Persicimonas caeni: one gene and its partner. The protein of the gene in region 1 binds, or shares a complex with, the protein of each later gene. Links are inferred from orthologs where the notes say so. Each region holds a gene or a part of one and is shown on either strand. Other genes may lie near its edges. The genes, in order: tsaD and tsaE.

The links.
Region 2: the proteins of tsaD (region 1) and tsaE are in contact, whole or in part, in a crystal structure (PDB 6N9A), measured with the Thermotoga maritima proteins. The link is inferred for Persicimonas caeni from one-to-one orthologs. Residues at the interface, in WP_004082750.1 of Thermotoga maritima: Cys10, Asp11, Arg49, His50, Leu82, Gly84, Gly135, Gly136, Glu154, Thr155, Leu156, Asp157, Asp158, Ser159, Glu162, Asp165, Lys166, Arg169, Leu170, Tyr175, Lys213, Thr214, Leu217, Tyr218, Gln221, Arg222, Asn324; in WP_004082108.1 of Thermotoga maritima: Leu37, Gly38, Lys46, Lys57, Val59, Lys60, Ser61, Thr63, Phe64, Thr65, Leu66, Met67, Val69, Pro71, Tyr82, Arg83, Leu84, Asp86, Asp88, Phe89, Asp93, Ile128, Asp130, Glu131, Arg134.

The regions. Positions count from the first base shown.
Region 1 is NZ_CP041186.1:2,919,451-2,930,688, forward strand. What follows is about bases 3,129-6,083. They hold tsaD (tRNA (adenosine(37)-N6)-threonylcarbamoyltransferase complex transferase subunit TsaD), read right to left. Parts: upstream 5,155-6,083; coding sequence 4,102-5,154; downstream 3,129-4,101. Other genes in these bases: FIV42_RS10745 (twin-arginine translocase TatA/TatE family subunit), read left to right, coding at 3,129-3,156; FIV42_RS10750 (hypothetical protein), read left to right, coding at 3,177-3,674; FIV42_RS10755 (hypothetical protein), read right to left, coding at 3,726-4,028; FIV42_RS10765 (response regulator), read right to left, coding at 5,166-6,083. Also shown: FIV42_RS10730 (hypothetical protein), read right to left, coding at 1-368; FIV42_RS10735 (M20/M25/M40 family metallo-hydrolase), read right to left, coding at 578-1,951; FIV42_RS10740 (CPBP family intramembrane glutamic endopeptidase), read right to left, coding at 1,960-2,682; more of FIV42_RS10745, read left to right, coding at 2,872-3,128; more of FIV42_RS10765, read right to left, coding at 6,084-8,909; FIV42_RS10770 (SseB family protein), read right to left, coding at 9,244-9,660; FIV42_RS10775 (DUF2752 domain-containing protein), read right to left, coding at 9,885-10,295; FIV42_RS10780 (CopD family protein), read right to left, coding at 10,292-10,732; FIV42_RS10785 (hypothetical protein), read right to left, coding at 10,747-11,238.
Region 2 is NZ_CP041186.1:7,739,743-7,751,011, reverse strand. What follows is about bases 5,709-8,694. They hold tsaE (tRNA (adenosine(37)-N6)-threonylcarbamoyltransferase complex ATPase subunit type 1 TsaE), read left to right. Parts: upstream 5,709-6,936; coding sequence 6,937-7,452; downstream 7,453-8,694. Other genes in these bases: FIV42_RS28785 (hypothetical protein), read left to right, coding at 8,674-8,694; FIV42_RS28790 (CPBP family intramembrane glutamic endopeptidase), read left to right, coding at 8,073-8,687; FIV42_RS28795 (hypothetical protein), read left to right, coding at 7,572-8,051; FIV42_RS28805 (hypothetical protein), read left to right, coding at 6,637-6,924; FIV42_RS28810 (protein kinase domain-containing protein), read left to right, coding at 5,709-6,612. Outside these bases: hpt (hypoxanthine phosphoribosyltransferase), read left to right, coding at 1-190; FIV42_RS28825 (HEAT repeat domain-containing protein), read left to right, coding at 348-2,102; FIV42_RS28820 (DUF4388 domain-containing protein), read left to right, coding at 2,186-3,832; FIV42_RS28815 (nuclear transport factor 2 family protein), read left to right, coding at 3,944-4,543; more of FIV42_RS28810, read left to right, coding at 4,717-5,708; more of FIV42_RS28785, read left to right, coding at 8,695-8,925; FIV42_RS28780 (TIGR02757 family protein), read right to left, coding at 8,926-9,771; FIV42_RS28775 (TIGR04563 family protein), read left to right, coding at 9,922-10,116; FIV42_RS28770 (hypothetical protein), read left to right, coding at 10,231-10,593; FIV42_RS28765 (hypothetical protein), read right to left, coding at 10,617-11,269. UniProt on the Escherichia coli protein: Required for the formation of a threonylcarbamoyl group on adenosine at position 37 (t(6)A37) in tRNAs that read codons beginning with adenine.

The DNA of each region.
Region 1 (11,238 bases):
CGGATCGTCAGGAAGGTCGTCTCGGAGGTGGCCGGGTCGGCGAAGACGGTCACGCCGGGCTCGATGGTCAGCACGGTCTCTTCGGCGTCGTCACCGACGAAGACCGGCCCTTGGAGTTGATAGATGGTGCCGTCGTTGGCCAGCGTGAGATCTTCGGTGATCCCGCCGGTGATATTGCACAGCGTGCCAGAGTCGACTTCCGAGCAATCGACGTTCGGATGGTCGAGGCCTTGGCCGTTATTCGAGCCGCCGTTGTTGGTGGTTTCGTTGTTGCCGGCGTCGTCGCCGCAAGCAGCGGCGCCCAGTGAGCCGGCAAGCATGGTAGCGAGCGACAGAGCGATAAACTTCGTGTTCACATTCCAATTCATCTTGGCTTTCCCCGAATGGAAAAGAGACCAGACTGCGAATGCTCCCGGCGGGCCTATCCCGACGAAAACAGGACACAAACGGGCAATGGGCGCCCGTCCAGTTCGGGGTGCACAATGTCATCGATGGATGGAATTGAAGTGGCGTGTTTGTGACGATTTACTCGCCACAATGTAACGACCGTGTGACACCTCCCCGGTCGGGGGAGGAGTTACTTGGCCAAAAAGCGGCTCACCACGTCGTAGAGCACGCGTTGTCCCCACACGAATCCGTCGACGGGCACGCGCTCGTCGACGCCGTGAAAGAGGTCGCTGAAGACGAGATCGCTGTCAGGATCGAGCTTGAGCGGGGCGAATCCGTAACAGCGCATGCCCAGGCGGCTGAAGAAGCGCGCGTCGGTGTGGCCCGGGATCATGTAGGGGGCGGGAATGGCGTCCGGGGCGTGCACCGCGAGGGTGTCGGTGATCGTGTCGAGCAAGGGACTGCCGATGGGGTTGGCCTGCACGGCGGGCGCCTCGGAGACGACCTCGATGTCGATGGCGGGATCGTCGATGCAGCGCTCGACCTCGCGTTTGAGGTCTTGGCCGTTGAAGTGCGGCAGGGTGCGGCCGTCGAGATCGCAGCTGGCCTCGCCGGGGATGACGTTTCGGTTGGAGCCGGCGTGCATTACCGTGGGCGAGACGGTGTTGTGCAGCAGGGCGTTGAAGTTTCGAGAGATCGACGGATCGGGCAAGATTTTGTCGAGCACCGGCCCGGAGAGCCGGCTGTTGAGCAGGCTCTTGAGCCCCATGCTCGCCGGCAGCGGCTGGGTGTCGGCGAGCTTGCGGATGAAGTCCTCCATGACCGGCGACAGGTGGTAGGGAAGCCGGTTTTTGCCGAGGGTTTCGATCGCCGAGGCCAACTGGACGAGCGCGTTGTCGGGCCGCGGGATGGAGCCGTGGCCGGAGGGGCCACGCGCGGTCATGCGCAGGTGCACCGAGCCCTTCTCGGCGACCATGATCGGGATATAGCTCTGCGGCCCGATATTGAGCCAAAACCCTCCGACTTCGCCGAGCATGAACTCGGCGTTGACCCGCGAGGGGTGATTGTCGACCAAGAACTTCGAGCCGTGCCCGCAGCCGGCCTCCTCGTCGGCGACCGCCGCCACGATCAAGTCACGCTTGCGCTCGCGGCCCGAGCGGGCCATCAGCTTGGCCACCATCGTGCTCATGGCGACCATATTCTTCATGTCCACCGCCCCACGGCCCCAGATATGGCCGTCCTCTTCGGCCCCCGAAAAGGGTGGGTGGGTCCAACGAGCCGCCTGGGCCGGGACCACGTCGGTGTGGCCGGCGAGCAAAAGCGGCCCGCCAGTGGGGGTGTCGACCGTGGCCGGCAAGCGCACCACCAAGTTCGCTCGCCCCGGCGCGCTCTCGACGATCCAAGGGTCGAGGCCGTCTTCCGACAGCGCCTCGGCCAGGTACTCGGCGGCGCGATTCTCGTTGCCGGGCGGGTTGGTGGTGTCGAGGCGCAGAAGCCCCTTGAAGAGTTCGACCGCTTCGCGGCCTGTTTCGTCCCAGTCGATTCCGTGCGGGTCGAGCGGCATCGTTCCTCTCAGCGAAAGACCATCACGATCACGTCGTAGATCGCATGCGTGTAAACCGCGACCGCAAACCCTCGCAGGTAAAAGATCACCGCCAACAGCACGCCGGCGAAGAATCTGTACGTAAACGAGCCGAGTTCAAATGGATCGCCCAGAGATCCGATATAGTGGACCGCGCTAAACAACAGGCTCGAGACCAATACGGCAGTGGTCGCAGCCAGCCACGCCGGCCATTTGACCCACTTGACCCCGGCGTAAAACATGCCGCCCATCAAGAAGAGGCGGAAGACGAGCTCCTCGTACAGCCCGGCGCCGATGCTCAACACCAGGCTGTCGAAGACGCCGTACTCGACCGCGCCGGCGCCCGACGCCAGCAGCACGTCGAGGCCCAGCCCCCGCATCATGCCGATGACGGCGGCGCCGAAGAAAAACGCGTACACCGTGCTCTCGGCGATGACCTTGGGCCACAGCTTCGGGTTGAACTCGCCCTTTTTGCGCAGCCAGATCAGCGACAGGCCGAAGGCGATCAGTATCCCCAAGTTGATCAGGAAGTAGTTCCAGAAGTTATGGCCGGCCAGGGCCATCAGCACGTCGGTCACGAAGTCGACGCCGTTACGCACCCCACCGGTGGCCAGCAGCCCGAGCTGGTAGAGCACAAAGAGCGGGAAGACCAAGATGACGCTGGTGGGCAGGTCGCGGGTCTTATCCAAGTAGGTTTTGACGGCCTCTTTCATCTTCATGTCTCCAGCTTGGGACGTTCCTCGATGTATAACAGGCGCACACTTTTAAAATATTCACGACGGGAACTTTCTTTCGCAAATGGATGTAGCCTGCTACAACTTGGCCCACGGGGCCAGTCAAGCAGTTGGATTTCTTGATCTTGGCCGACCAATCGTGGATCATTTCTTCGCGGAAAAGCGCTTATGGTTCCCAGCTTGACCGAGATCATCCTGCTGATCGTCATCGTGATCTGTATTTTCGGACTCGGAAAGCTCGGTGACATCAGCGAAGCGCTCGGCGAGATGCGCGCCAAACGAGCACGCAGCCTTCCCGGGCCCGATGCCGTCGACATCACCCCCGAGCACCAACGCCGTGCGTCGACGGACGCTGCCGAGCCCAAGCCGGGCACGCGCAAGCCTCCGGTCGATGAAGCGATGATCGACGAAGACGAAGATAACAAGCCAAAAGCTAACGACTCTGAAGCCTGAACGCGCAGTACGAGGATTTCATGCTGGTCGACCTCATCGCTCCCATCGCCAACATGCCCATGTTGGCCGAAGCCGCCATCACCTGGACGCCGTCCACATTCTATATCGCAGCGGCCATCGTGCACGTGTTCGTCTATCTGATCGGCTTCAAAGTGCTGCAGACCGACCCCGAGCACAATACGTTCGTGGGCGCGGTGATCGCGGCGGTGGTATCCAACTTCGCCACGTTCGTGCTGCGCGACTTCGGCCTGTTCGGCATTTTGGGCGCCGGCGCGCTGCACTTTGTGATGCTGGTGGCCATCACCAGCGGTGAAGCGGTCAAGTCGCTGGTCGTCTTCCTGATCTCGATGGCGGCGTATGCCGGCCTGGGCACCTTCATCACCCAGCGCACCCCGCTGCGCGCCGAGAATATCGGTGGCATCCCCATGGTCATCATGACCGGCGGGCTCGAAGCCGAGCCGATCACCGAGGAAGAAGCCAACAAGATGTCCGCGCCTGCCGAAGACAAGACCCAATAAGTCGAACCCCGGTAAGCCCAGACTCGGCAAACCAAGATCCGGGAAGCTCGGTTACAGTTCTAGATCGGCGATGAGCGCGTCGACGTCTCGCTTGATGGCGTCAAAGTCGACGCCGTCGTCGAAGATGACGATCAGGAAGTCTTTGCCCGCGCCGACCAGGTAGACGTTTTCTTTGGCGTCGAGGCCGGTGGCGACCATCGGCTCGGTCGCGCCGGCGGTGGCCTTGAGCGCGCGAGCTCGGCCGACGCGCGCTCGCACCGAGCCGGCGCGATCGACCACGAGCGCCGCCTTGATTTGAGCATGCTCTTCGAGCGCACCCATCATTTGATTGCGTTTGGCATCCTCTCCGAGCAAAATACTCCTCCTCAAACAACTGCGAGACCAATCGACCCGCTCGACACCGACCGACGGGTGCAAGCGGTGGATGCTACCGGTGAGTACGCGCCTTGGTGCGCTTGCTGACGCCCAGCGGCATGCTCCCGCGCGCTTTGAGCCCGTGGCTGGTAAAGCCCGGCGCGTCGAGCTGCTGCAGGTAGAACTCGGCCACGGCGCCCAGCATAGCCGCATTGTCCGTACAAAGCGACGCCGGCGCAATGAAGATGTCGACGTCGGCCTCGTCCCCGGCCGCGCGCATGGCCTGGCGCAGGCGGCTGTTACAGGCCACGCCGCCCGACAGCACCACTCGCCCGATATCGTTCTGGTGGGCCGCCGTCATCACCTTCATGACGAGCACGTCGACGACCGCCTCTTGGAAGGAGGCGCACAGGTCGTTGAGCGCCTGGCCTTCGGGGATGCCGTGCTCCTCGAGATGCTGGAGCACCGCGGTTTTGAGCCCGGAGAACGAAAAATCGAGGTTCTTGCGCGTCCACATCGGCCGCGGGAAGTCGATCGCGGCCGGGTCGCCCGTCTTGGCGAGTCGGTCGATCTCGACGCCGCCCGGATAGGGCAGCCCGAGCATCTTGGCGACCTTGTCGAAGGCCTCGCCGGCCGCGTCGTCGCGCGTGCGGCCCAGCAACGTGTAATCGCCCAGCTCGTGGACGATGTAGATGTCGGAGTGGCCGCCGCTGGCGATGAGGCCCACGTAGGGAAACTCGGGGGTGCCGACCTCGTCGAGGTCCAACAAGACCGTGGTCAGGTGGCCCTCGAGGTGGTTCAGGCCTACACATGGCCGGTCTTTGGCGAAGGCGAGCCCTTTGGCGGTCTCGACGCCGACGAGCAGGCTGCCGACCAGCCCCGGACCGGCGGTCACCGCGAAGCCCTCGATGTCGTCGAGAGTCTTCTGGGCGCGCTCGAGCGCCTGATCGATGACCGGGTGGATGTCACGAATATGATTGCGGGAGGCGAGCTCGGGCACCACGCCGCCGTAGCGGGCGTGCACCGGGATCTGGCTGGCGACCGCGTTGGACAGGATCTTCTTCCCGTCCTCGATGATCGCCGCCGAGGTCTCGTCGCAGCTCGACTCGAGGGTCAAGACCAGCATGGATTACTCTCTCAGAGCCGTTCGAGAATCGAGCGAACCTCGTCGGCGCGCTTGCCGGACGGCTGTAGATTCAGAAACTTCTTGTAGGCGCCCTTGGCTTTGCCGATGTCGCCGCTGAGCTGATAGGCGGTGGCCAGGTCGAGGTACATACTCGCCTTGCGGTAGCCGAGGCGGTCGGCGCGCGACAGTTGCTTGATCGCTTCGCCGTTGCGTCCGGCCCCCAGCGCGGCTTGGCCGTGCAGGTAGGCGGTCTTGCCGTGGCCGGGCTTCTCCTTGCTCAACTTGCGAAGCGCGTCGAGCGCTTGGCTGTTGCGGCCGCGATTGACCAGGCGCTGAGCGCTGGCCAGACGGTCGTCGAAGCTGTTGCCGCTCGCCTTGGGCTTCTGGGGCGCGGGCTTTTTGGCGGGCTCGGTCTTGGGCGGCTTGTTTTGCACCGCCGGCTTGGTTGCACCGGCAGCCGGCTGGTCGCCCTGGCCGGCGTTGGCCACGGGCTGCTGATTGGCAGTGGCCGGGTCGACCCCGGCGACGGCCACGGCAGTCTGCGTGGCGGTGGTCTGGACGTCGGCGCCGTAGACGCCGGCTTCCATCTGCGCCTGCGCCTCGCTCAAGCCTTCGGGCTCGGGCGTCTCTTCAGCCGGCTTTTCGGCCACCTCTTCTTTGGCCGGCTCCACCGGCGCTTCGACGGCCGGCTCCGGAGTCTCCTCTTTGGCAGGCTCTTCGTCGGAGGCGGCAACTTTGTCGCCTTCGGCGTTCTCGGGCGTCTGGTTGTCGCCGGTGGCCACGGCGATGACAACCGCGGTCAACGTCGCCAGAACGGCGACGGCGACAAAATACACCCAACGATTGCTCGTCTGAGGGACGTCCTCGAACTCCCAATCGTAATCACCCTCTTCACCGTCGGAGAAAAAGGCGTCCTCGTGCGACTTGTCGGCGAGAGACTCCTGGAAGAAGTCATCTTCTTCGTCAGCAGTCGCCTCTTCTTTCTCGGCCTCTACTTTCTTCTCGGCCTCTTCGGTTGCTTCCTCGTCGGCCTCTTCTTCCTTCTCGGCCTCTTCTTCCTTCTCGGCCTCTTCTTCCTTCTCGGCCTCTTCTTCCTTCTCGGCCTCTTCGGTTGCTTCCTCGTCGGCCTCTTCTTCCTTCTCGGCCTCTTCTTCCTTCTCGGCCTCTTCGGTTGCTTCCTCGTCGGCCTCTTCTTCCTTCTCGGCCTCTTCTTCCTTCTCGGCCTCTTCGGCCTCCGGTTCCTCTTCGGACGCTTCGTCAGCAGCCTCTTCTTGCTTGTCGGCCTCTCCAGCCTCCGGCTCTCCAGCCTCCGGCTCTTCGGCTTCCGGCTCTTCGGCTTCCGGCTCTTCTTGCTTCTCGGCCTCCCCAGCCTCCGGCGCGGCTTCGGCAGCCTTGCTTCCCGGAGATTGCGACAGGTCGTATTCGGCCTTGACGACTTGACCGTCGGCGGCCGACCGCTCGACCTTGGCGGGCGCCTCTGCCGGGGTGACGTCGACGGCGGGAATCTCGTCGGCGGACTCCTCTTCCTCGTCGATCGGCTCGGTGACCTCGTCGGCCATCCGGCCCGGCTTTTCGATCGGCTCGACGATCTCTTCTTCGTCGTCGACGGCCGAAATCTCCTCGGTCACCCGGTCCGAGCGATCGATGTCGAGGTCTTCTTCCGCCGGCGCATCGTCTTGCTCCGCCGTCCCCTCTTGTTCGGCCGCTTCCTCCGGCTCTTCCTGTTCGGCCGCTTCCTCTTGCTCGGCCGCTTCCTCTTGCTCGACCGCCTCTTTTGGCTCGGCCGACTCTTTCGGCTCGACGGCCTCCTCGGCACTTGCCGACTGTTCGACCACGTCGCCTTCGTCGTCGGCCTTGGGAAGTTCGTCGGGGTCGATGGCCGCAAACGGCGCGCTCTCGCGCACACTTCGCGACGCCTCGCGCTTGACCGACGCCGCCTCCTCGACCGACGCGGCACGCCGCTCGGCACTGCTACGAGGCTCTTCTTGCTGGGCCTGTTGGGCGGCCTCGGGCTCCGGCTCCGCCTGAGTGGCATCGACAGCCTCGTCGGCCTGCTCGGCCGACTCTTCCGGCTCTTGGAGTTCTTCGTCCTCTTCGTCTTGGAACAACCGCGCGACCTGGATTCCCGGGGAGGTCTGGTCGGCGGGCGAGCGCTTGGGGAAATCGTCCTCGGCGCTCACGTCTCCGTTGGGCGTGGCGATCGGCGTCGGCTGACGGGTGCGGTGTGCCGTCTGGCTCTCTGCAGGGGGAGTCTCTTCGTCGCGAGCCACCCTCTCGATCGGCGCGGTGGTGCGCCGCTCGGCAGCCTCGTCACCTTCGAGCTTGTCCGCCTTTGCCTCATCGGACTTGGCGGCCTCGTCACGTGGGACAGCCTGCAGCTGTTGGATCGTCGCCTCGAAGCGCCCGCTCTGGCGCAGAAGTTGGCGCGCCTCCTCTTCACGTCGGCGCACCTCGCGCTCCTCGAGCTCGTTGAGCGCGCTGTCGGCGTCGAGTTGCTGAGGGCTTTCTGCGACGGCCCGCTCGTCTGCAGCCGGCTGCTCGACGATCGGCTCTTCGGCCCGCGGCTGCTCGAGGGTTCTGCGCGCACGTTCGTCGGAGTCGTCTGCGGCATCCCAATGCACCTTCCAGTGCCCGCCGCCCTCGGCACCGGAGCTCGATGCCGCCTCGGGAGTCTCGGTGGTTTGATCGCCCAGCGGGCTGATCTCGACCGACGAGTCGACCTGCGTAAACGGGGTCGGCACGTCCTCGTCGTCCTCCGCTCCGGCAAGCCACGCCTCCAGGTTGGAGGTCTTCTGCGAGTCGGTCGCCTCGCTCGACGACTTCTCGTAGAGCACATCTTCGCTCAAAAGCCGGCGAATGATCTGCAAGGTGGTGATATCGTCGAAGGGACTGTCATCGACGACCTCGCGCAGCGAGCGCACCCCGTCGAAGAGACGCACCACGCGTCCGGCCGGCTCGGGCAATTCGGCGAGCAGATTGGGCAGACGCTGGTAGTCGGCCTCGAAGACCCGCCCCAGCGAAGGCAGCACAGCCACCAGCTCGTTCCACTGGTCGAGGCGCTGGATTCCCTCGATCAGAAGCTCGCTCGAGTTCTTCTCGATATGATCGGCGCGACGCACGTTCTCGTGGTACTCGACGCGGAAGTCGCCGTCGGGCCACAGCATCAGCCGGTACAGGGCCTCTTCACCCTGCAGCTTGCCGCACATCGCGTCGAGGATATTGCCCTCACGAAAGTGCACGGCGGCTCGGCGCCCGTTTCGGTTGATCTGGATCGACCCCGATCGAAGCTCCTGCTCGATGGTCTGCAAGAGGTCGATCATGGTCACGTCGGCCAGGTCGCCCTCGAACTCCTCGGCTTCGCCGCCGCTGAGCCGCTGCTGGGCGCGCTTTTGCAAGAGCACCTCGACCCGGCTGGTCACCTCTTTGATGTAGATCGGTTTGGTCAAATACTCGTCGGCGCCCAACTCGAAGCCGCGCATCTTCTCGGGAAGCGAGCGCTGCTCGGTCAGGAAGACGAACGGGATATTCGTCCAGTGCGGGTGCTCTTTGACTTCGGCACAGAAGTCGAAGCCGTCCCCGTCGGGCAACTCGGTGTCGCTGATGATCAGATCGGGCTCGTGGGTGCCGATGGCACTCCGCGCCTTCTCGATCGAGTCGACGATCAGTACTCGATAGCCCGCTTTCTTGAAGCTGACCTCGAGGACTTTCTGACTCTTCGTATCCGCGTCAACTACCAGGATGGTCTCGTTCGCCACGCCCGCTCCTCCGGAGGGTTTTCCGCACTGCGCGCCAGCCCCAAAATGAGGTGGCCGACACGATCGGTAGGATCCTTACACGTCCTAGAAAACAAGCAAGAATCCTGCCGACGATCTGGTACCGCAGCGAATCTTAAATGGTTGAGGAGTCATTCACAAGGAAGGTCCGCAACGGCAAAAGAGCAAAAGAGCAAAAAAGCAAAAAGCTAGAGAGCAAAAGAGCAAAAAGCTAGAGAGCAAAAGAGCAAAACAACTCGTGCCCAAGGGCAGCTCGAGGAGCGTTACTTTTTTGCTCTTTTACTTTTTCACTCTTTTGCTCGCGCGAAGCGCGCTTTCACTCGCGCGTCAGCACGCCGAAATGCTCGGCGTACTGCTCGAGCGCCTCGACCGGGGCGCGGAAGGTCGCCGGCGAGTCGGGGTTGAAGACCACTCCGCGCACCTGTTCGCGCACGTCGAGGATTTGCTCCATCGAGTCGCGCGGGTCGAGCACCATCAAGAAGACCTCGCCCGACGCCTCGGCGCGGCCGGTGGTGCGCGCGAAGTCCTTGAGCCGGCGCACGTTGGTAAACGCCACTAGCCACGGCTCGTCGTCGACGAGCATCACCGTGGGGCGGTTGGGCCCCTGGCGGTTTTCGGCGGGCAAAAAGTACCAGCCCTTGAGCAAGAACATCGCCTGCCACAGGGCTTGAATGTTCTCGGTCGTCGGGTCCGCCTTGGCGCGGGCGACGTAGTCTCGGATTTCTGAGGCCATGGTTGGTTTCCTGTAATTCTCTGCTTTCTGGCGCCCCCCATCCGACTCGCGCTGTAACGCGCGCGAGCCACCTTCCCCGAGGTGAAGGGCTGCCCAAGCAAGCCTGAACCAAGTAGCTATTCGCGGGGTAATCCCTTCCCCAGGGGGAAGGTGCCGAGCGTGTCGTTTAACGCGAGGCGGATGGGGGGCGCCGAGAAGCTTTGCTGTCCGAAACGCCCTGCCTCCTAGACGCCGACCACAATCAAATACGCCCAATTGACCAACGGCACCACGATCAGCGAGATCTTGAAGATCTTACTCTCCGTCGCATTCAGGTGGATCTTCGTCCGCTTGTCGCGCACGAACAGCCCGAAGCTCACCAAGCCCCACAGCGCCAGCGCCGCATATACCGCCATCATCATCGGCTGCAGGCTGATCGCGCCGGCCAAGTCGCCGTACAGCAGGCGAATCGTGGCGCGCGTCGCCCCGCAGCTCAAGCACGGCAGGCCCACCGTCGCCTTGAGCGCGCACGTCCCCAGGTTGCCCCACGGCTGCTGGACCATCCAGCCGCCCAGCGGCAGGGCAAAGAGCGGGAGCATCAAGAATGCCCCCAGCGGGATATGCCCCGGGTTGCGCTGTTCGACGGCGAGTTTCATGCCAGATAGCGTCCCTTCATCAGAAAGACGATGATGATGAAGCACAAGCCGACGATGCCGTGGATGGCCATGAACAGCTTGCGCTTGCCGTCGCCCTTGTTGTGGAAGCGACGCATGCGCTGGTGGAAGAATTGGTCGGCGACGATGAGGATGAACACCAGCATGAGCTTGACGTGGAAGGTACTGCCCCACACGCCCTCGTCGACGCTCAGGTAGATCTTCGGGTTCAGGAACAGCGCGTACAGGCCGGTCGCGAGGGTCAAAAAGAACCCCGGCAACACGCCCATATAGTACGACTTCGACTCGTAGACCTTCAGGTCCTCGTCGACTCCGGTTTCACGGCTTACGTGCGTGCCGACGTGACGGGTCAGCATAAACAGGCCGCCCATCCAAAGAATGATTCCGATAATGTGCAGCGACGCCATCCATCCAGGCATAATCGATCTCCTCGTTACCAAACTCTCAACAGCATTCCAGCGATCTCTTCTGCGGTCAGCCGCCCCGCTTCACCGGGGGTGATACCCGTACAGACCGCCCGACGCAACACCGCCGAGACGGCAACGCCGCGGCCGTAGACCTCATCGCCGGGGGTGGTGATCTTCGACAAGAAGAGGTCCACGTCGGTCTGGTCGATCTCGTAGGTCAACTGGGCGACTCCGAAAGTGCGTTCGATCGCTTCGACGACCCCGGAGCGAGAAACGTAGGCTTCTGCCCACGCATTTCCACCTTCGAGCAGCGCGCGGATATCCTCGGGCAGCCAGGTTTGCCATCGTCCGGGGATTTGATCGGGATAGCTGTGGGTGGGCAGCTGCGCGGGCACCGAGTCGGCCAAGGGGATGACCATCAGGTCGCCGTCGTCGTAGGCCTCGCGAAATTCCTCGTCGTCGATCTCGTCGGCGAGCTCGCTGGCAGCCTGCTCGGTCTCCTCGATCACCAGCCAATA
Region 2 (11,269 bases), 4.8 Mb from region 1 along the record:
GTCGGTGGTCACGCTGCTCGACAAGCCGGCCGGCCGAAAGGTCGAGGTGCCCATCGAGTACACCGGCTTCGAGATCCCCGACAAGTTCGTCATCGGCTACGGGCTCGACTACGCCGAGTTGTATCGCAACCTGCCGTATATCGGCTACGTGCCCCAGATCGAGGAAGAGGACCAAGCTGACGACGAGTAAGAGGACGCACAAGCGCCCCTTGACCTCGGCAGCGCTTCGCCGAACAATGCAGCAACTCGTTGAAAGTTGTTGATTACCAGCATGAAGTACCGCACCGGCCCCCCGACTCCCGGGGCGCCGGCGCGCTTCCATACGGATTCCGAAGAAGGAGGAGTCGATGAACCTCGCACTATTGAAAACGACCGCCGGGCGCAAACTCGCCGCCGCGCTGGTCGCCCTATGCCTCGTGCCGGCGCTCACCGCCTGTGAGCAGCCCGATTGGGAGAACCCCGACTACATCAGCAAGCGCCTGATGGAGGACGATCCGACCGGACGCACGCTGGCGCTGCAGAAGCTCGGCGAGCTCGACGAGGAGGCCAAGAAGAAGGTCGCTCCCGCGCTGGCTAAGGTCTACCTCGACGGTGGCCAGAACCAGAAGGACGCCATGCAGATCCTCGTGCAGCTTCGTGTGCCCGAGGCCAAAGACGCCTACATGAAAGAGGTGCAGGAGAACGCAACCGGCTACGCGTCGGCTGCCGCTTCGGCGCTCGGCGAAGCCGGTGTCAAAGAGGCGATCCCGGACATGATCGCGCTCTACAAGTCGAGCGACGACAACGAGCTCAAGCAGGGACTTCTGCAGGCGTTCGCGCACATGCCCGACCCGCAGATGGTCGGCCTGTTGACCGAGACGCTCAACCTCGACGTCGACAACTACCCGATCGCGCTGCACGCCTACAGCTGCGAGGTCATGGGTGAGATCGCCCAGAAGACCCCGCAGTCCATCGACGAGCCGGCCAAGCAAGCGCTCGTCAAGGGCCTGTTCTTGGGCAACATGAAGGGCCAGAACGTCTCCAAAGAGTGCGGCTTGGCCGTCCAACAGCTGGGCAGCCCGGCTGTCCCGCTGCTGATTCAGACCTTCAAAGGGGAGAACAAGGAGGTCCAAGACCTGCTCCTCAAGTACAACAAGCCGCCGAACTTCTCGTTCCCGGCCAACCGCACCAAGGCGGTCGCCGCGGTGCGTTTGGGCGGGCTGAAGACCTCCAAGGCCGTCGAGCCGTTTTTGGCCGACCTCAACTCGACCAAGGAAGCCCCCGAGCAGCTCTCCGGTCAGCACGCCATCCAGTGGCGCGTGACCGAGGCGCAGGCCACCAGCGAGATCATCAACGGCCTGGGCGATATCGGCGACAAGAAAGCCACCGAGGTGCTCGCCGGCATCGTCAAGAAGGAGAAGATCGAAGAAGAGTGGGACGAGATCACCGACTACCAGGTCGAGCTGCAGCTGCGCCAGGACGCCGCGTTCTCGCTGGTCCGCCTGGGTGACCGCGCGGGCACCGACGCGCTGCTCGAGATGGCCGAAAAGGGCGTGATCACCGACCTCGAGAAGCTCGCCGTTCAGGTGCAGGGCACCCCGCGCGAGATGCCGATCACGGACCGTTACCAGTTCAATTGGATGATGGCACAGGCCTACGCCTACCTGACCGACGCCGACGGCCTCGACGGGCTCGTGGCGCTGATCAAGAACACCAAGGAGAAGGAGCTCAAGAAGAAGTACGAGAGCTTCATCCCGGCCATCAAGGAGGGCGGCAAGTGCTTGGCCAAGGGCAAGCCCGCCGACCAGGCCGACTGCTTCGGTAAGCTGCTCGCCAGCAAGGACAAAGTCGTCGCCAAGAAGGCCGCCTACGAGCTGAGCCGTCTGCCGCCACAGGCAGCAGGCCCGGTCGTCGCCAAGAATCTGGCCCACGACAACCTCGAAGTGCGTGAAGTGCTCACCTTCGCCGCCTACCGCGTGCCGACCAAGAGTATGGTCGACACCATCGACAAACTTCTCGAAGACGAGAAGGACAAGGGCGGAGCTTACAAGCTCGACCACTACCGCATGAAGCTTCTGCGAGCGTGGCTTGAGAACAACGTGGCTGCCGTGGCTCAGAAGTAGCCTAATCGCCGCGATTGTGACACAGTAGAAACGGCCGGCACGAGTGTACGTGTCGGCCGTTTCTTTGTTCGGAGAGTGCACCGATGAGTGAGACGACAGCGCATCGAATCCAGCTGAGGGAGGGCAACGCCACCGTCCGGCGTTTGATGGCCGAAGCCCTCGAAGAATCGGGCTTTGAAGTCATGGGGGAGGCCGATGAAGAGCTCGCCGATTTGTTGATCGTCGACGTCGACAGCGGCCTCGAGGAGGTCGAACTGCTGCAGACGAGCTACACCGCCGAGGACCGTCCGGTGCTCGTATGCGGGTTGCGCCCGTCACGAGAGTCGCACGCGCAGGACAATTGGCTCGAGCGGCCGTTCTCGCCGAGCAGCTTCATCGCCCAGTGTCGCAATCTGCTCGGGCTCAACGAAGCCGCCCCAGCTTCCGGCTTGGACTCCGCGTATCCGGGGCTGCACGAAGATTCGACCCCGGAGACGCAGCGGTTGACCCTCGAAGACGCCGAAAAGCTCGAAGAGGAGCTCGGCCTCGAAAAAGGAGCCTTGAGCGCTCCTCCGAAATCCGAGGGACAGGACGACCAAGACGAGTTCGACGCTGCGCTCATGGACACCCACGACCTGAACGCAGAGGAGGGCGCCGAGTTTCTCGAGATCGACACCTCCAGCAGCATTGTGCTCGACGTCGAGGACCTGGAAGACGTCCACGAAGAGTTGGCGGCCGGAGGGTCGTTTATCGGCGAAGTGGAGCGGGCGAGTGTTGCTGAAGACGAGTTCGATTGGGAAGAGCCGATCGTCGAGGCGCCCGAGCAGCTTCGAAGCCCCACGTTGAGCCAAACGATGCCCGACGCGCCCGCGGTGATGGCGCCCGACAGTGTGCTCGACGAGGTCTCCGAGGAGGGCCCGTTTCCCGAGCCGCCGGTCGACGACGCTCCCTCCTCGCACGGCTCGGTGGCTCAACTTCCGCCGCAGCTCGAGCGACAAATCGAGAGCGTCGCCAAGTTGCTGGCGAATTCGTGGGGCCGCATCGGCCTGGCCGCTCGCCCGCGAGATCGGGCCGACCATATGCGACGAGTCCTGCGCGCGATCTTCACCGACGGGCTGAGCGCAGCCGCCGCCGAAGTCGAGCGAATTCCTGGCAGCCGGGGCTTCAGCGGTGACCTGAGCTCGCTCGATCTGGAGGCACTCTTGAATACGGTACGCGACCGTCAGTTGAGAGGCCGACTCGAACTTTCCGTTGGCGACGACGACTACGTGCTTTACCTCAATGGAGGGGTACTCGATGACATCGAGAATCTGTCGGGCGACGACGACGCGCTTCTTCTCGAGATTTTGCTCGAGCAGGGCCGCATTGCCCACGAGGTTTATGAGCGGCTCGCGCAGTCGTTGAACGACGAGCTGGGCGCGCCGATTCTCATGCAACTTCGCGAGGATCAGCTCGTCGGGGTGGACGACCTCGCACACGCGCGGCGTGAGCGTGCCGTACGCTTGATTCGTGGGCTCAGCGAAGCCCGCGGCGGCCGGTTCGCGTTTATGGACGTCGATAAGGGAAGTGGCCACGCGTGGCCCGTCGACGGAATCTCGGCCAACGTCGACGCGTTGCTCGACGATGCGCTACTTGGCGGCGCGTCGGAGTTCGCCGATGCTCTCGACGAGACTTTCGTGCCCGAGGGACTCGAGATCGATGAGCAGTTGCCCCAGACGGTGGAAGTGCCCGATCCGGATGAAGAATTGTGAGCGTAGCTGCGCTCGGCCGCACCGGCTGCTATCTTGACGATCTTATTCACGCAAGGGTAGGCTTACAAAGTGCTTAGACGCATTTTTCCAGACGAGTTTGTTGTCCTCGCGATGATGCTCGCCCTCGCGGTGAGCGTTGCGGGCTCCGGGTGCGAGAAAGAGAGCACCTGGGACGAGCCCGGCCCGGCCGCCTCCTTCGAGAATTTCTTGATGGATTGGTACCGCGGAGAATACGAAACTGCCTTCGAGACGATCACGCCGGAAGACCGTCAGGTGCTGACGAAGCCGCTCGATGAACTCGAGGGCAAACTCGACGCGCAGGACATGCCCGCCAAGGCCGACATGCTGGTGGTCGGGCGGGTCGATAACCCGTACGACATCAAGGATATCGATCTGGCAGAGCCGCTCGAGACCAAGCCTGACAAGGGTCAAAAAGTGACCCTCGAGCTTGTTTATCACGACGGCCGCGAAGGTGAGGCGACTATGATCTGGGGCGGCGACCGCTGGTATGTCGACCTGCCGCTCGAGCAAAAGGCATCGGAGCCGGCTCCGAAAGATGCACAAGAGCCAAAGCCGGAAGGGCAAGCGGCGGATAAGCCGGAGCAGCCCTCGGCTGACGAAGAGACAGACGCAGACGGCGGCAGCCTGCACGACCAGCAGCAGCACGACCAGCAGCAAGATGCTGGGCGGCAACAAGGCGAGCAGCAGTAGGACCTGAAGAGCTCATGAGTGACTCGAACAATAAAGGCGCTGACCAGCCGGTCGTCCCCAAGCCCACGCAGTCAAAGGCTGCGGGCCCGCCATCCAAGCGGCCCGCCGGTCCTCAGGGGGGGCCGCCGTCAGGGCCCCCGTCGGGCCCTCCCGGTCCACCGCCGAGCCCAGCGATGAGCAAACGCGCGCCGGGCGTGCGCAACGCCACCGAGGCGCCGGCCGAGCCGACCACGCTTCGCACCGGCGACACCGTCGGCGGCGCGTTCGTCGTCCAGCGCTACTTGGGAAGCTCCGATGGCGCCATCAGTTACCTGTGTGACGAAAAGGGCAAGGACAGCCAGGTCGTCATCAAGGTCTTGTCGATGCCCTATCCGGGGGATGAGGCCTTTGGAAAGCTCCGCGAGCGCATCAAGGTCGCCAGCTCCATCCGCCACCAAAATCTGACCAAGATTTTGGGCATGGGCAAGACGGGCAAAGACGAGATGTTCGTTGCCATGGAGTACGTGCGCGGCTCGAGCGTCTCGCGCGTGGTCGCTCAGCGACGTGAAGCCGGCGATACGCTGGCGCTGCGCGATGTCTTCACCATCTTGGCGCACGCCTGTGATGCCCTCGAAGAGGTCCACAAGCGCACCACCCACGGCGTGCTGACCCCGTACAACATCTACCTGAGCCACAAAGGCGTGGTGAAGGTCGGCAACCTGACCTTCGACCGCATCGCTGGAGAGTATCTTGCCCAGCAAAAGGGCACTGGCCCCTTTGTCGACAGCATCTACGTGGCTCCGGAAGCCGCGCAGAACCCGACCGACCTGAAGCCGTCGGCCGATCTGTTCAGCCTCGGCATGATCGCCGCTGAATTGTTGAGCGAAAATGGGCTGCCGAACGACCGCAAGCGCGCGCGACACTTGGCTCTCGACGGCATGGGCAAATACCCGCCTTCGCTGGTCAACCTGATCGCTTCGTGTATCGATTCGTCGCCGGCCAACCGGCCCGCTAGCGTGCGGGTCTTCCGCGACACCTTCGAAGACGCCGCTCGCGAAGCCGGTGAGACCCTGGGCGGACCGCCTCCCGAGGGATGCCTCCCGATCGAGCCGGCCGTCGAAGACGATAGCCCCAGCGCCGTGGGCGACGAGGACAGCGACCTGTTCGACATCGACTTGCCCGGCTTTGGCGACGACGAAGCCGACAGCGACGGCGAAGAGCGCTATCTCGTCCAAAAGGACGGCCTCGACTACGGTCCCTTCACAAAGCAGCAAGTTCTCGACCAGCTCTACGCCGACGACATCGACGAGTACACGCAGGTCCTCGACCGCGTCACCCAAGATCGCGTCGATCTGGGCGAAATGGACGAGTTCCGCGCCGAGGTCGAGGAGTATATCCCCAAGCGTGAAGAGCGCCGCCGCCGCGAAGCCGAGGCCCGCGCCGAGCTGGAGCGAAAGGTCAAGAAGGGCGCCTCCGTGGGCCTCATGATCGGCGTCGCCGTCGGCGTCGTCGTCCTCGTCGTGCAGGTGATCTGGTACCTCAATCTGCCGGACCCCGAGCCACTGCCGATGGAGAAGGCCTTCGCCTCGATGGACTACAAGTTCTTGCCGCCGCCCAAAGACTTTCAGACCGTCGCGGTGGACAAAGACCTGATGGCAAGTATCTTCAACCCCGAAGCAAGCGAGGAAGAAATCGCGCGCAAGATCAAGCGCCGCTCCAAAAAGCGCGGAGGCAAGCGCCGAAGCGGCTCTGGGGGCGGTAGCGGGGTCACCGAGGTCGACATGGGCAGCATGTCCGGCTCCTCGAAGCACCTGAGCGACTACGAGATCAACCAGATCATCATGTCGAACTTCGGCCAGCTTCGCGGCTGCATCATGCAGGAGCTCAAGAGCAACCGATCCTTCAAGGGTGTGACCGTGCAGTTCTTCATCCGTCCGTCGGGTACCACCGGTGGCGTGAAGATTCGCGAGGGCAAATACTCGAACCGCCCGGTCGGCCAGTGCCTCAAGCGTCGCTTCCGCTCGATGAAGTTCCCGGAGCATGGCGCTGTGAGCAACAAGGGCGTCACGTTCCCGCTTCGCGTACAATGACTCGAAATTTATAAAGGATAAAAAATGACTCCAGAAGTTCTCGAAGAAATTCTCGTCGAGCAATTCGACGCCGAAAAGGAAGGCGGCGATCTTCTCATCCCGACCGGCAAACGCGTCACGCTGCTTTTGCAGGCCGGCGACTCGTTGATGCCCGTCAACCGCGTGCGCCGCATCAGCTTTACGACCGACTACGTGTCGGTGACCACCGAGGAGGAGCGCTACTTCATCGACGTCGAGCGCCTCTTCGGCGTGCGCCAAGATGACTACGAGGCGCGTCCCGCCGACGCGCGTCCCGGCTTCCACCACGGCTAGTCGACCATTCTCATGGACGCTCCCCAATTTGACCCGCAGGCGTTCGGCCTGCCCGAAAGTCCGGCTCTGGTCCTCGACCTGAGCGACGAAGAAGTCACGCGTCGGCTGGGCAGGGCGCTCGCCCAGAGCCTGGACGCCGGCGCGTTTGTCGGGCTGATCGGCAACCTGGGCGCCGGCAAGACCACGCTGGTCCAGTCGCTGGTGCGCACGCTGGCCCCCGACGCCGAGGCGACCAGCCCCACCTACACACTCCTCAACGAGTACGAGACCGACCCGCCGGTGGTCCACGTCGACCTGTACAGGCTCGAGACCTACGACGAGCTCGAGTCGATCGGCTACTGGGACTACGCCGAATCGGGTTTCGCCATCACCTGTGTCGAGTGGCTCGACCGCATCCCCGAGGCGTGGCCTCGCGAGGGACTGATCCTCGAGATGGAGCGGGTCGACTCCCAGCGCACCGCGCGCCTGTGGGCGACCCCGGGCTTCGACACCGTGGCCGCCGATATCTCCGAACGCCTCACTTCTTGAGGCCCCTCGGAACACCCACGCCTCGACAGACGTTGCCCTTGACAGACTCCTTGCGGCGTGACAGCCGAGTCCACCGTGATTACATCTCGTTCAATGACGCGTTTACAAGCTCGACGACTATGACCAGCAGTAAGAACACCACATCGCAGGGCGAGCGCGAGGTCGAATTGCTCGCGCCGCGCCAAAAGCAGCTCATTCGTCAGGCGCTCACCGCCCGCTTCTCTGCGTTCTTGAAACCCGGCGAAAGCCTGGAGCTCGACGCCGAGCAGTCCGAGGACTACGTGTACGGCACCATCGCGGTGACCTCCGCCGACGAGTCGTTTCGCCTCGATCTCGAGGCGTCGATCTTGGCGGCCGACCAAAAGGCCGAGAAGCTCGACAGCCCGGAGCGGTTCTTGGAACTCGCCCTCGAGTTCTTGAAGCTGCAGCTCTACGAATTTTTCCGCCAGGACCGGCAGGAACGCTTTCATGTCGACTGGCGGCTCTATCCGGTCGAGAAGGCCACGATTCGCTTCCGCGGTCAGATCCGTAAGCCGAGCTTGGAACGTGAGGCTGACGCTTTGTTGGGCGAGGAAGACTCCGAGACGCCCGCCGACTGACCTCCGAAACGAGCCGCACCCATGAACAAAAGTATCACGGTAGGATTTGTCGTCGCGTTCTACGCCTTTTTGGGCGTGTTGGCCTGGGTGCTGGCGAGCATCTTCGGCGACATCAACCTACTCGTGTGGCACGACGCCAACGACACATCGGTCTACTTCGACGCCGTGCTCGGCGTCGCCGTCGGCATCGTCGTCGTTCTGGCGAGCAACGTGCTCGACCGTAAAGCCGAGTGGGCCAGGGAACTCGGGCGCGAGTTCGGACGCACCCTCGGGCCTCTGAGCACCGGTGACGCGTTCATCTTTGCGCTCGCCAGCGGCGTCGGCGAAGAATTGCTCTTTCGCGGATTCCTCCAGCAGATCCTTACCGAGGCCGTCTTCAGCGGCGCCTGGGCCGACTGGGCGGGTCTCATCGCAGCAAGCCTCATCTTCGGACTGATGCACGTCGGCCCGGACATCAAGAAGTTCTGGCCCTGGACGGCCATGGCGGTCGTACTCGGTGCTGGCTTTGGCTGGATGTACCTGTACACTGGAAACGTGCTCGCCCCGATACTGGCACACTTCACGATCAACTTCTTCAATTTGCAGTCGATCGGTCGCAAGTACGGACACCTGAAGGCCGGACATGAACAGCAGTAGTTTCGAACCCTATACCATCATCACCACGGTGCAGCCGCTGCTGATGCTCTGGGTCTTGGCGATCTCGTTCTTCACGACTCTCGCGGTGGTCGCCGTGCTCTCCAAAGGCCGAAGCTGGTACGAACTGGCCTGCTTCTTTCTGCTCATCTTCGTCGCCACGACCGTGCTCGGCCTCACGGGCGCTCACTTCGTCATGGGCGTGAAGTGGTTCGACGTGCAGGTGATCACGCTTCGGTAGTCACAGCGTGCAAACACTCTCGATCGGGCAGCTCGGACAATGCTCCTCGGAGCGCTTGTGGATGCAGCTTCCCGAAATCCCCAAATGACATAGCGCAAAGTCGTATTTGAGCGGGTCGTCGGCGTCCATCATGCGGAGCGACTCGGTAACTTCGAGTGCTGCTTTAAGATCTGTGCTCTTGCGATCGCATAGCCCGATGTAGCGACAGAGTCGACTGGTGTGCGTGTCGAGCGGCATGATCAGGTCGGCGGGGTCGAGCACCTCCCAGGTTCCCAAGTCGATGCCATCGGGCCCGCGCCCCATCCAGCGAAAGAAGAGATGCAGCCGCTTGCACGTGCTCCCGTCTGCCGGATCCGGCAAGAGGTAGCGCAGACCGCGCACGAATTCATCGCGGACGCGAGCGGCGCGTAGCTTCTGCACCAGAAAGCTCGCCCGCGACAAATGGTCATCTTCGGGCGCGCTCGCATACGCTGCTTCCAGCGAGCCGTACTCGCTTTGAACCTTCCGAATTGCGATCAGCAGATCGACGACGTCGGCTCCCTTCGTCATGCGATACACAAATTCACCGAGCTCGCCGGCGAGCGCGTCCGGCCCCATCTCGTCGACCGCCAGAGTAGGGCGAGGCCCCAAGAGTTCGAGTATCACTTTAACACCGGCTTTGAGCAGCTCGACACGACCGTAAGCCAGACAACTCGACAAAAGCGCGACCAGCTCACGGTCGAGGCGCTCCTTGTACTCCCACGCAAACTCGACGGGGTCGTGCCGACGGCGCTCGACGTAGTCGCACTCGCGCATCAACTCTTCGAGTAGCGGTTTAAGTTTTTGCGCCTGTTGTTCGTCCAGCATCTTTGCCTCAATTGCTTCCACTAATTTTTTGACGGTCGGCTCAGCTCACGTAAGGTGAGGACCGTGGTCGTCGTACAGTGTAGGACACGCGACGACAACCGCTTAGAAACACCGCTGTAAACCGATAGTAGTTGGTTCTGGAGACGCTCAATGGCTTCGAAGAAAAAGCTGACCCTGTACTTCCCCGAAAATCTGGTCAACGAAACCAAGCGAGAGGCGCTTCGCCACGATCGCTCGATGAGTTGGATCATCGAGATGGCCTGGCGCATCGCGCGTGAGCAAATCGAGTCGATGCCCGGCGTCGTCGAGCTCCAAGAGGGCAACTGGGAGGGCGCAGCCGAGTGACGCCTGTGGGTTTACCGAAGCCCCACAATCCGCTACAACCGACCCACCCAGAGCAACGATGTCTGCCCCGCCATGAAAGCGGCGGGGCGCCACACTTCTTCCATCGTGTAAGCCATGTCGGAGCCAACCCGTGAAGAGATCAAGGAGCGCACCGCCAAAATCGTGCGGCGGTTGGGCTACGTTGTCTTTATGGGAGGTGGACTTCTGATCTTCATCCCGATGCTCATCGGGGTAGGTTCGGGCATCAGCAACGACCGCATCTGGGATCCCGTCACCGGTCGACCCGTCACGCGCGACCAGCGCACCGTCGACTGTAAGGAAGAGGCGCGGCGCCTACTCGTCCAGGCCGGCGAGCAAGAGTCGCTCACTGGCAAATGGGACGAGCCGTACCGCGCTTGGCTGGTGCGCTGTCAGGAAGACCATCCCACGCTGTACGACATGTTGGCGGAGACCCGCCAAGATCTGCTCGAGAAATAGATTGTGTCGAAAACGGGGGGAGCTCAGAGTTCTGACGAGACGACCATTCGAAAGCGTCCGTCGGCATCTGTCCGCGCCTTGCCCAGGATGACGGTACGCCCGTCGATGACCCGGTAGGCTTCTACGCTCACGTCGCCGACCCCGGCGATATCGTCACCGTCAGAGCTTTCCGCGCCGAAGACTGAGCCGACGAGCACGGTCGGGCGGGGAAGCTCGATCTGCAGCGGTTCACCCGTGCGGAGCGCAGAGACGTCGGCCTGGGCGATCGTGCGCGGCTGGCCGGAGCTTTCTGGCGGCACCACGTGCACATCGTAACGCATCGGTTCGAGCCAGGCCTCGAAGCGGCCCTCCTCATCGGTCGTCACCGTGATGGCGCGTTCGTCGAGGTGCTCGTCTTCGGAGTACGCGTCGGAGTCGAGGCGGAATTCGAGTTCGGCCGAGGCCATGGGATTTCCCCCGGCATCGAGCACCGAGCCCGTCACGCGCTCTTTGAGATCGAGCTCGAAGCGGTGCGTGACGTCCGTGCCGATGGCGCCGGTCAGCTCGAAGGTCTTGCGCACGAATGGTGAGCGCGCCGGGGGGATGACCTCGAGGGTGTATTGCCGGAGCTCGTCGAAGGACCAATCGGCGGGAAAGAGCGTCAGCTCGAATTTGCCTTCGTTGTCTGCAGAGAACC